2 regions of the Mediterraneibacter faecis genome follow, and region 1 is predicted to be linked to the other one. Evidence: predicted binding sites of a transcription regulator. Region 1 holds the regulator's gene; the other holds the start of a gene.
The links. The regulator Rex, encoded in region 1, represses fermentation and respiration genes when NADH is low (regulators of the CRP and FNR family bind a similar motif). The targets are predictions, from matches to a motif close to ATTGTTAANTANTTAACAAT.

Region 2: the regulator Rex is predicted to act here: its motif matches at 1,565-1,584, upstream of ACZ47Z_RS08845 (glycerol dehydrogenase).

Annotation. Positions count from the first base shown of each region.
Region 1 is NZ_AP043803.1:1,736,722-1,742,810, reverse strand. It holds gene ACZ47Z_RS08220 (2-isopropylmalate synthase) at 1-1,752, shown strand, start outside; gene ACZ47Z_RS08215 (ABC-F family ATP-binding cassette domain-containing protein) at 1,857-3,797, opposite strand; gene ACZ47Z_RS08210 (redox-sensing transcriptional repressor Rex) at 3,963-4,598, shown strand; gene ACZ47Z_RS08205 (bifunctional ADP-dependent NAD(P)H-hydrate dehydratase/NAD(P)H-hydrate epimerase) at 4,717-6,089, shown strand, end outside.
Region 2 is NZ_AP043803.1:1,866,938-1,873,026, reverse strand. It holds gene bilR (bilirubin reductase, long form) at 1-758, shown strand, start outside; gene ACZ47Z_RS08850 (hypothetical protein) at 900-1,442, shown strand; gene ACZ47Z_RS08845 (glycerol dehydrogenase) at 1,614-2,711, shown strand; gene queD (6-carboxytetrahydropterin synthase QueD) at 2,998-3,420, shown strand; gene queE (putative 7-carboxy-7-deazaguanine synthase QueE) at 3,421-4,071, shown strand; gene queC (7-cyano-7-deazaguanine synthase QueC) at 4,093-4,776, shown strand; gene queF (preQ(1) synthase) at 4,788-5,270, shown strand; gene ACZ47Z_RS08820 (helix-turn-helix domain-containing protein) at 5,505-5,702, shown strand; gene ACZ47Z_RS08815 (hypothetical protein) at 5,773-6,089, shown strand, end outside.

The sequences.
Region 1 (6,089 bases):
GAATATCAGTTTTTAAGAACATTGATCGAGCAGAACATGATTCCGGATGACGTTACGATCCAGGTTCTGACACAGGCAAGAGAGCATATTATCAGAAAAACATTTGACGCTGTCAAAGGTGCTCCACATGCTATTATCCATGTATACAATTCAACATCTGTTGCACAGAGAGAACAGGTATTTAAGAAAGATAAAGAGCAGGTAAAACAGATTGCAATTGACGGTGCAAAACTTTTGAAAGAGTTAGCAGAAGAAACAGATGGAAACTTTACGTTCCAGTACAGCCCGGAAAGTTTTCAGGGAACAGAAGTTGACTATGCCTTAGAAGTCTGCAATGCAGTTCTTGAGATCTGGCAGCCAACAGCTGACAACAAAGCAATTATCAACCTGCCTACAACAGTGGAAAATGCTATGCCTCATGTATTCGCAAGTCAGGTAGAGTATTTTAACAAGCATCTGCGCGACAGAGAGAATGTAATTCTTTCTCTGCACCCGCACAATGACAGAGGATCAGGAGTTTCAGATGCTGAGCTCGGAATCCTTGCCGGTGCTGATAAAATCGAAGGAACATTGTTCGGAAACGGAGAGAGAACAGGTAACGTAGATATTATTACACTTGCAATGAATATGTTTTCTCAGGGTGTGAATCCGGGACTTGATTTCTCTAATATGAGTGACATTTGTGAAATCTATGAACGCGTAACAAGAATGAAAGTTTCTCCGCGCCAGCCATATGCAGGAGATCTTGTATTTACAGCATTCTCCGGTTCACATCAGGATGCGATTGCGAAAGGTATGACCTGGAGAGAGGAGCATGACTGTCAGACATGGACTGTTCCATATCTCCCGATCGATCCACAGGATGTTGGCAGAAGATACGATTCCGATGTAATTCGTATTAACAGCCAGTCAGGAAAGGGTGGCGTAAACTATATCCTGAAGCAGAGCTTTGGAATCAGCTTACCGGAAAAGATGAGAGAAGAAGTCGGATATCTTATAAAAGATGTTTCCGACAAGGCTCACGAAGAACTTACACCAGACAATGTATATCATATCTTTGAAGACCATTACATCAATGCGAAACCAATTTTCAGTGTTGATGAATGCCACTTTAAACAAGAAGATGGAATTGTCGCAGAAGCAACGATTCACCACAATGGAAGCAACCGCAAGATCACAGGTGTTGGAAACGGACGTCTGGATGCTGTCAGCAATGCAATCAAGCATTATTTTGATATCGAGTTTGAACTTGCATTTTACGAGGAGCATTCTTTGACAAAAGGATCTTCTTCCAGAGCTGTTGCTTATGTCGGTGTTATTTCCAACAAGAAGCGTTACTGGGGTGTCGGAGTTGATGCCGATATTATCAAAGCATCTATTGAAGCACTCGTTGTTGCAGTGAATAAATTGGATAGCGTACAGAGATCCCAGACATGCAAGGATGAAAGATTATTAGATATTACAAATTATATTTACGCAAATTATAAAGAAGTTACATTGGACGATCTTGCTGAGAAGTTCTTCCTTTCAAAACCATATTTGTCAAAATACATTAAAGAAAAATCAGGAATGACATTTGGGGATATTCTGAAAGAAATCCGTATGAAAAAGGCAAGAGCAATGCTTAAGAGCAGCAGTGCAACTGTAGAAAGTATTGCAGAATCTGTGGGATATCAGAATGTAGAGCATTTTAACAGAACATTTAAAAAACTGTATAATATCACACCGGTACAGTATAGAAACAAACCTTGATCCCAATTCGAGTTTGACTAAATTTAAAAATGTAATCTTAAAACAAATCGCCTGACAGTTACCATAAGTAGTAGCTGTCAGGCGATTACTGTTATGCAGATTCATTATTCTGCTAATTCTTCCCACAATGCATACAATTCTTCTAATCTTGCTTCATTTGCAGCACGTTCTGTTGAAAGTTTCTGGCACTCAATAGAGTTCGAATAAACTTCCTCTTTCGTCAGTTCCTCGTCAATCTCTGTGTTGCGATCTTCAAGTTTTGCGATTTCTTCTTCTGTTTTCTTCAACTCATTTTTACGTTTACGTTCACGTGCCTGCTGTTCCTTCTGTTCCTGCCAGCTTAATTTTGAATCCGAAGCAGGAGTGGATGCAGCAGAATCACCTGAATTGGATACATTTTCTGCATTTGTTTCATTTCCAGAAGCATAAGCAAGTGTCAGTGCTTCTTTTTTCTCCAGATAATAATCGTAGTTTCCGATGTAATTAACAAATGTCTGATTCACCAGTTCAAGGATCCGGGAGGCGGTCTGATTGATAAAATAACGGTCATGGGATACATAAAGTATCGTTCCGCTGTAGTTATTTAATGCTTCTTCCAGAATTTCTTTGGAAGTAATATCCAGATGGTTGGTTGGCTCATCAAGGATTAGAAAATTTGCTTCCGAAAGCATAAGTTTGGCAAGTGATACGCGGCCTTTTTCTCCACCGCTTAATGTATGAATTTCTTTGAACACTTCATCTCCGGTAAACTGGAATGCAGCGAGTGTATTTCTGATCTGTGTATTGGTAAGATCAGGATAGTCATCAGAAATCTCATCAAAAATGGTCTTATCATCATGAAGTACGTGATGTTCCTGGTCGTAATAACCAATCGTCACTTTGGATCCAAGTGTGAATTCACCCTGATCCGCTGCAATTACCTGATTAATAATCTTTAAAAGTGTTGTCTTTCCGGTTCCATTATCACCAATCACAGCGACATGTTCGCCACGTTTGATTTCAAAACTGATATCATGGAAGAGAACCTGACTGTCAAATTGCTTTGAGAGATGTTCCACTGTAAGAACATCATTTCCGCTGATCTGCGATGGTTCCAGCGTAAAATGCATTTCTTTCGTACTGTCAACCGGTTTGTCCAATGGCGTAATCCTGTCAAGCATTTTCTCACGACTCTCTGCACGTTTGATTGATTTTTCACGATTGAAAGACTTTAATTTTTCAATAACTGCCTGCTGATGTTTGATCTCACGCTGCTGATTCATGTATTCTTTCAGCTGTGCATCTCGGATCTGCTGTTTTTTCATTGCATAATCTTTATAATTTCCAAGGTACATGCGAACCTGTGCATTATCAATCTCAACAACTTTTGTAACAACACGATTCAGGAAATAACGGTCATGAGAGACGATAAATACAGCTCCGGAATAATTGATCAGATATGTTTCCAGCCAGGCAATGGAATTCAGATCCAAGTGGTTTGTCGGCTCGTCAAGCAGGAGGATATCCGGACTTGTAAGAAGTAATTTCCCGAGAGAAACACGGGTCTTCTGACCTCCTGAAAGTGTATCTGTCTGTTTATTAAAATCATCTTCCGTAAACCCAAGTCCCTTTAATACACCTGTAATCTCGCTTTCGCAGGCATAACCGTTTCTTGCATCAAATTCGGACTGTAGACGGTTGTAGGTCTCCAGGCGGTTCTGCAATTCCTCGCCTTCCAAATGCTTCAGTTCATGTTCGATGGAACGAATCTGAGCTTCCATTGCAAAAATATCCGCTTTTGCACTTTTCACTTCCTCATAAATGGTATTTCCGGATTTTAAATCCTGACGCTGCGCAAGATAACCGAGTGTCTTTCCTTTCGCGAGAATAACATCTCCACCATCAAGAGGTTCTTCTCCGATGATCATCTTAAGGATTGTTGATTTTCCGGCGCCGTTCACACCGACAAGAGCAGCTTTCTCACGATCTTCGATATGAAAGGAGCCGTCTCGTACAATTTCGTGTTCCCCAAACGCTTTTTCTATATTGTGACATGCGAGTATCATATGTTTTCACCTCGTTTTTTGACTTCTAACATTATCATTATATAGAAAAATGTCGAAAATACAAGGAAAATATATGGATTTTAAGGGTTTTTGCAAAACAAAAGTTTGACAGAACTTTAACTCTTTTATATAATAAAGAGTAGTTTAAGAGTGGAGGGCTAAAAATTGGAACAGAGAAAGATATCACGTGCAGTCATTTCCAGACTTCCGAGATACTACAGATATCTAGGAGATCTGCTGGAGGCTGGCGTAGAGAGAATTTCATCCAGTGACCTGAGTAAGAAGATGCATGTAACGGCTTCACAGATACGTCAGGATTTGAATAATTTCGGTGGTTTCGGCCAACAGGGATACGGATACAATGTGAAATATCTTTATACAGAGATTGGCAAGATTTTGGGATTGGATAGAAGTCATAATTTTATTATCATTGGTGCCGGTAATTTAGGACAGGCACTGGCAAACTATGCTTCTTTCGAAAGAAGCGGATTTATTCTGAAAAGTCTTTTCGATGTGAATCCTCGACTGGAAGGCGTAACGATCAGAGGGATTCCTGTGCGTATGGTTGATGAACTAGAAGATTTTCTTAAGAATAATGACATTGAAATTGCTGCACTGACACTTCCAAAATCGAAAGCAATTGAAGTTGCTGATATTCTGGTAGATAACGGTGTGAAGGGAATCTGGAATTTTGCACATACGGACCTTTCCCTTCCAAAGGATGTGGTCGTTGAGAATGTACATTTATCTGACACACTGATGAAGTTATCTTACAACCTTTGTCAGCAGGATAAAGAATAGAATCTGGCAGGCTGCAAGGATGCTGCGGGACCAACCGACGAAAGGAGGTTCCGCAGCATCTGTTCATGTTAAAGGAATGTAACGGAATGTAAAGTGATAGAAAGGTCAGGCGATAAGCATGAGATATCTTCCAAATGGGAAGCAGATGAGTGAAGCTGATGCACACACAATTCATAAAATTGGGATTCCATCCCTTGTACTTATGGAACGTGCAGCACTTCAGATTGTCGAGACAATGCATAAGAAAAATATTTCCACAGAAAAAAGTCTGATTGTTTGTGGAAGCGGCAACAATGGTGGAGACGGATTTGCAGTAGCAAGGCTCTTAACCGAACAGGGAAAGCATGCAGATGTACTATTTGCAGGGAGAGAAGCTTCTTTAAGTGAAGAATGTCGATGTCAGAAACAGATTGTCGAAAATATGGGGATTTCTGTATTCACAGAATTCCCGGATGAAGAATATACTGTAATAATTGATGCTGTATTTGGTGTTGGACTCTGCCGTGAAATCACAGGACATTATAAAGATGTGATCGACTGGATGAATCTTCAGGATGCAGAAAAAGTTGCTGTTGATATTCCATCCGGAATCTGTGCTGCAACAGGAAAGATTCTTGGGACAGCATTTCGAGCCGACCTTACAGTATGTATGGCATGTGTAAAATTAGGTTGTGAGCTTTTCCCTGGCAAGTCGTATGCAGGAGAGAGCATTCCGGTTGCGATTGGAATTGATCCGAAATATTTTTCGAATCACCTGGATGTTTGTTATACCTTTGACAAAAATGATCTTGGAAAACTTCTTCCTTCGAGAATGATGAATTCGCACAAGGGAAGTTATGGAAAAGTTCTTATGATCACCGGAAGTCCCGGGATGGCTGGTGCTGCATTTTTTTCTGCCTGTGCTGCCTATACAGTTGGTGCCGGTCTAGTACAGATTTATACAGCAAGTGAAAACCGTCTGGCACTGCAGGAACTTCTTCCGGAGGCAATCATATCCTGCTATGATTCTTATGATGACAGTCAACTGTCTCATCTTCTTGACTGGGCTGATGTGGTTTGTATTGGCTGTGGACTTGGAATGGGACAGATTTCCGAAAAGATATTGAAAAATGTATTGAAAAAGGTATCTTGTCCATGTGTCATAGATGCCGATGGACTTAATTTACTGAGCAGGAATATAGAGTTATTAAATCAATGTTGTGCACCTGTGATTTTAACTCCACATATGAAAGAAATGTCAAGGCTGACCGGATGGAGTATTGATACGATCATGGAAGATCGCTTCCAGGCACTTGATCAGATCATAAAACAATCCGGACCGGATACAAAATCATCCATAATCTGTGTGTTAAAAGACAGTCGTACTGTTGTCGCACAGACAAATCGGCAGAAATTTGTAAATCTCGCTGGTAATAACTCTATGGCAAAAGGTGGTTCCGGAGACGTTCTTGCCGGAACGATTGCAGGACTTCTTGCACAGCATATGGCACC
Region 2 (6,089 bases), 130 kb from region 1:
TAGGTGCCGGAATCGCCGGACTTGAGGCAGCAAGAGTTGCAGCAAAACGTGGACATGAAGTAACCGTATTTGAGAAATCAGATAAGATTGGTGGACAGATTCATTTGGCAGCAGTTCCGCCAAGAAAGAGCGAGATTTTAAGATCTATTGAATATTATGAGAAGATTCTCCCGGAACTCTCTGTGGATGTGAAATTAAATACAGAAGCAGATTGTGAAGAGCTGAATAAGTTTGATCATGTAATTCTTGCTATCGGTGCGCATAACATGGATCTTCCAATGTCTGTTACAGACAGCAATGTTGTTTCTGCCTGGGATGTTCTTGTAGGATGCGAAGTGAGTGGAGCATGTGCAGTACTTGGCGGAGGATTAGTTGGAACTGAAACAGCAGAATTCCTTGCACAGAAAGGTCTCAAAGTAAGCATTGTCGAGATGCTGGATCAGATTGCAACAGGAGAATCCGAGACAGTAATGCCACTGATCAAAAAAGACTTTGAAGAACACGATGTAAAAGAGTATGTGAATACAAGAGTGAATTCCATCGAGAATAATGTGATTCATGCTGTGAATACAAAAGACGAGTCAGAGGTTACAATTGAAGCTGATACAATTGTGAATGCACTTGGGTCTAAGAAGAATCTCTTCGACGACAGTAAGCTGACAGTTCCATTTGTATATGTTGGAGACTGTAGCGGTGAGAGAACAGCAGATATCTCAGCAGCAATCCGCAGCGGATATCAGGCTGGAAATGAAATCTGAGAATTTTTAAATTTTATTCAGTGAGAAAATAAGTAAAATACAGGGTGGTGCTGTAAACAGAAAATCTGTAGACAGTATCACCCTGTTTCAGTTATAATAAAATAAAATTTTTGTTATAAAAAATGAAAATGGAGCAAGGCTATGATAAACAAAGAACTATTTTATAAAGTAACATTAATTGATTGTAACGGAAAAGAATTGGAAGTTGCTAAATTTCTGCAGATTTTAACAGGAATGGAAAAAACAGAAACAAGAAGAATTGTAGCAAGTTTGCCGTGTGTTTTGTATGAAGAGCTTGACGGAGAGGCGTGTTCTTATATTGAGGAGGCACTGGATTTCTATACAGCAAAATATAAGTTTGAACCAGTCGGTGATGAAAAAGAAGTGTATGAAGTAGAGCCATCGGTGTATCCTTCAAAACAGGTGATCGCGCTTGGAAGTATGGTTGATTACATCGGAAAGAGGTCAGAGTTTGTAAGCATCGCGAGAAAATATGATTTCCCGAAGAATGTGAGTCTGAATGATACGCCTTTCCTGGTAAAAGACGGTTTGGCAGAGGGGCAGGCAGTGAACCTTCGGCAGGATCTTCGCAATATGGGAATGTTTGCATTGATCATGAGAAGCGGAGCAGAAGTTCAGCAGGTGAAGAAAAGAGGATTTTTTACGGGGCTATTTGCACGTTGAGATGAATAAAAGGGTTGTTTGATACAGACAGCTGTGAGTAGTGATTATATAGCCGATTTCTTACAGAAAATTCAATTGGATTTTATTGACACTTTTGTAGATAAGGACTACAATATCTTTAGATTGTTAATTTAATAACATACAAATAAAGAGTTTAGGAGGCAGACAAAAATGGCAAATATTTTATGTAGTCCGAGCAAATATGTTCAAGGTGCAGGTGAGATGAAAAAGCTGGGTGAATATGCTCAGAAGTATGGTAAAAAAGCACTTGTACTGATCACAGAGTCGGGGTATAAACGTATTGAAGACGTTCTCAAAGTTGGATTTGAAGGATATGATATTGAACCAGTGTATGAGTATTTCAACAGAGAATGTAGCAAGACAGAAATTAATCGTTTGGTAGCCGTTATGAATGAAAAGGGCTGTGATGTTGTTATTGGTATTGGCGGAGGAAAGATCCTTGATACTGCGAAAGCAGTTGCTTATTACAAAGAAGTGCCGGTACTGATCTGTCCGACAATTGCATCTACAGATGCGCCATGCAGTGCACTTTCTGTTATTTATACTGATGAAGGCGTATTCGAAGAATACTTATTCCTCCCAGCTAATCCAAACATGGTTCTGATGGACACAGAAATCATTGCAAAATCACCAGTCAGACTGACAGTTTCCGGAATGGGTGATGCACTTGCAACTTATTTTGAAGCAAGAGCCTGTCAGGCTAGCGAAGCAACAACTTGTGCTGGTGGAAATGTTACTATGGCAGCGATGTCACTCGCAAAACTGTGCTTTGATACATTGATGAATGAAGGTGTGAAGGCAAAACTTGCTCTGGAAGCAGGAGCCTGCACAAAAGCTGTTGAGAAGGTAATTGAAGCTAATACATTGCTTAGTGGAATCGGATTTGAGAGTGGCGGTCTTGCAGGAGCACATGCAATCCATAATGGATTCACAGTTTTGGACGAGTGTCATCATATGTATCATGGAGAGAAAGTTGCATTTGGAACAATCACACAGCTTGTTCTGGAAGACATTCCGGCAGAAGAACTGGAAGACATTATAGATTGGTGCATTGAACTGGGACTTCCTGTTACATTAAAAGAACTTGGTATCACAGAAGTGACAGACGAGAAGCTTATGGCAGTTGCGACAGCAGCCTGTGCAGAGAATGATACACTTCATAACATGCCATTTGAGGTGACACCTGAGACTGTATGCGCAGCAATTAAGGCAGCAGATGCTTACGGAAGATATTTCCTGGGAGAATAGAATATGGGAAATAGGATACCATTTCGTTAAAATAGAAAAACCAATTTGACAAACTGATTTTCTGTGGTATAATTTTCATGCTGTGAAAAACAGCCGACAGTTCATTTGTACCTTCCTGTCGAAAAACAAAACCAGGGCTAGTTAAGAAGATTCTAGGCTCTGCGTGCAAAGAAGTACGCAGAGCTTTTTATATTCAGGAAATACTTTCCCATATATATAAAACGCTCCGCTTAGGATACACAGCTCTTAAAAGGTACATACATTTCACATACAGGAGAGTTGAAATATGTATTATTTGCAAACAAAAGCCAGTTTTGACGCAGCGCATTTTTTATGGAAATACGAAGGAAAATGTAAAAATATCCACGGACATCGTTGGAATGTTGTTGCAAAAATCAAAAGTCAGGAGCTGGAGCAAGAAGGACAGACACGGGGAATGGTAGTGGACTTTGGTAATTTGAAAAAGGATCTGAAAAAACTTTGCGATTCCTTTGATCATAGTCTGATTTACGAGACAGGATCACTGAAAGCAGAAACAGTAGCTGCACTTCAGAATGAGGACTTTCATTTGGAGAAAGTTTCCTTTCGTCCCACAGCAGAAAATTTTGCATATTATTTCTACAAGGAATTAACGGAATTGGGATATGAGGTTCATTGTGTGGAAGTATATGAGACACCGAATAATTGTGCGGTTTATGAGGAAGAGTAGATGAAAGTAGTAGAAAAATTCACCAGTATTAATGGGGAAGGCACACGGGCAGGAGAATTGGCAGTCTTTGTTCGTTTCAAAGGATGCAATCTGCGTTGTAGCTATTGTGATACTATGTGGGCCAATGAACCGGATTGCCCATATGAAGAGGAAACCCCGGAAGAGATTTTAAATTATGTTTTAGGAACCGGAATTCGCAATGTGACACTTACAGGTGGAGAACCGTTACTGCAAAAAGACATCAGAGAATTGATTCACCTTCTTTTACAAGCCGGTTTACAGGTCGAAATTGAGACAAATGGCGCAGTTGATTTATCTGCATTTTGTGAAGAACGACCGGTATTTACAATGGATTATAAGTTACCGTCAAGCGGGTGCGAAGAATATATGATAACAGAGAACATGGAACTGCTAGGAAAGGATGATACTGTAAAGTTTGTATGTGGCAGCCAGAAAGATCTGTTAAAAGCACTGGACGTGATTCAGACTTATAATCTGACAAACAGGTGTCATGTGTATCTTAGTCCTGTTTTTGGATCCATAGAACCAGTGCAGATCGTAGAATTTATGCTGAAACATCGGTTAAATGGTGTGCGTCTGCAGATTCAGATGCATAAAGTAATCTGGGATCCAAATGAACGGGGCGTATAAATAAGTAGTGAGGTGATGGAGATGAAAGCATTAGTTCTCTTTAGTGGAGGAATTGATTCAACAACGGCATTAGGACTGGCAATCAAAAAGTACGGGAAAGACCAGGTGATTGCACTCTCGGTTTCCTATGGACAGAAGCACGATAAAGAAATCAGGGCTGCAATAGCAGTTGCCGAATATTATGGCGTGGAGCATCTGTTCCTGGATTTAAGCAAGATATTTCAATATAGCAACTGTTCACTGCTTCAACAGTCCACGGAAGAAATTCCGGAGGAGAGTTACGCAGAGCAGATTTCAAAAACAAATGGCGATAAGCCTGTAAGCACATACGTACCGTTCCGAAATGGGTTATTTCTTTCTTCGGCAGCAAGTATCGCACTGAGCAAGGAATGTGGAGTGATTTATTATGGAGCTCATGCAGATGATTCTGCCGGTTTTGCTTATCCGGATTGCTCACCTGTATTCAATCAGGCGATGAATGAAGCAATCTGGGAAGGCTCCGGACATCAGCTGAAAATAGAAGCTCCTTTTGTAAATGTATCCAAAGCCGAAGTAGTACGGATTGGATTAGAACTGGGAGTTCCGTATGAATTGACATGGTCCTGTTACGAAGGTGGAGAGAAGCCTTGCGGAAAATGCGGAACATGCATTGATCGCGCAGCAGCATTTCAGGCGAATCACGTAGAAGACCCTGCGTTGAGATAGAGGAGGAAGCAATGAGAGAAAAAGAAAATTTAACATTATTGGGAAATCAGCAAACAGAATATCGTATGGATTATGATCCGTCTGTATTGGAGGCATTTCAGAATAAACATCCTGAAAACGATTACTTCGTCAAGTTCAACTGTCCGGAATTCACAAGTCTGTGCCCAATCACCGGACAGCCAGATTTTGCAACGATCACGATTTCCTATGTTCCGGACGAACGTCTTGTGGAGAGTAAATCCTTGAAATTGTATTTGTTCTCATTCCGAAACCATGGAGATTTTCATGAAGATGTGATCAATATAATTATGAAAGATCTTGTCAAGCTTCTTGAACCAAAATATATAGAAGTCTGGGGAAAATTCCTTCCACGTGGAGGTTTGTCCATCGATCCGTATTGTAATTATGGAAAGCCAGGTACCAACTGGGAGCAGGTTGCCTGGAATCGTATGAGTAATCATGATATGTTTCCGGAGAAAATTGATAATCGATAAGATAACGGAGCAGAGGAAACGTGCTTTGCTGATATCAGTTACAGGAGCACATGTTATATTAATGACAGGACGAAAAACCTTGATTTACAAGGAGTTCGGGCCTGTCTTTTCTATTTCATAAAAACATATGGGCGAAAATATGATGAGAGGTGAGACGGTAGTTGATTGACAACATAGCATATATCTGGTACTATCAAGTAACGCAATGCGTTATTTAAATGGGAGGGTTCAATCATGAGCAGAGGAAAAGAAGTAAAAGAATTAAGAGAAAAAATGGGAATGAACAGACGTGAATTTAGTGACTACTATGGGATTCCGTATCGTACCGTTCAAGATTGGGAAGCAGAGAAAAGAGAACTTCCAGAATATCTGTTACGTTTATTAAAGTATAGAGCAGAAACGGAATGTCGAATAAAACGAATGGATGATTAGGACTGAATATTATTTTTTTAATAATAAATAACGCATTGCGTGTATTCGAGTGAAGCAGAAGGAGGTAGACGTGGAAAGAAAAGTAAATGTAATCGAGGATATAGATGGAAAGAAAACGGTATTTATTCATGACATCATATTCAAAGGGAAAAGATCTGTAAAATGGGAGGATGTTGAAAAATATCTAAAACAATATGTAGGAGATATCTACACAATTGATGACAGCAATGATGCAGTTTATATTGGAACAGATTTACCGGATGAGTATACTCATTCAAATTATACACATATTTTAAAAGGAGCAAATGCGAAGGCAAAAGCTAATGCCGCACAGGGATTACCAGAATTGATTGAAATTGCAGCCGGAAAGAAATTTACTGAAAATTA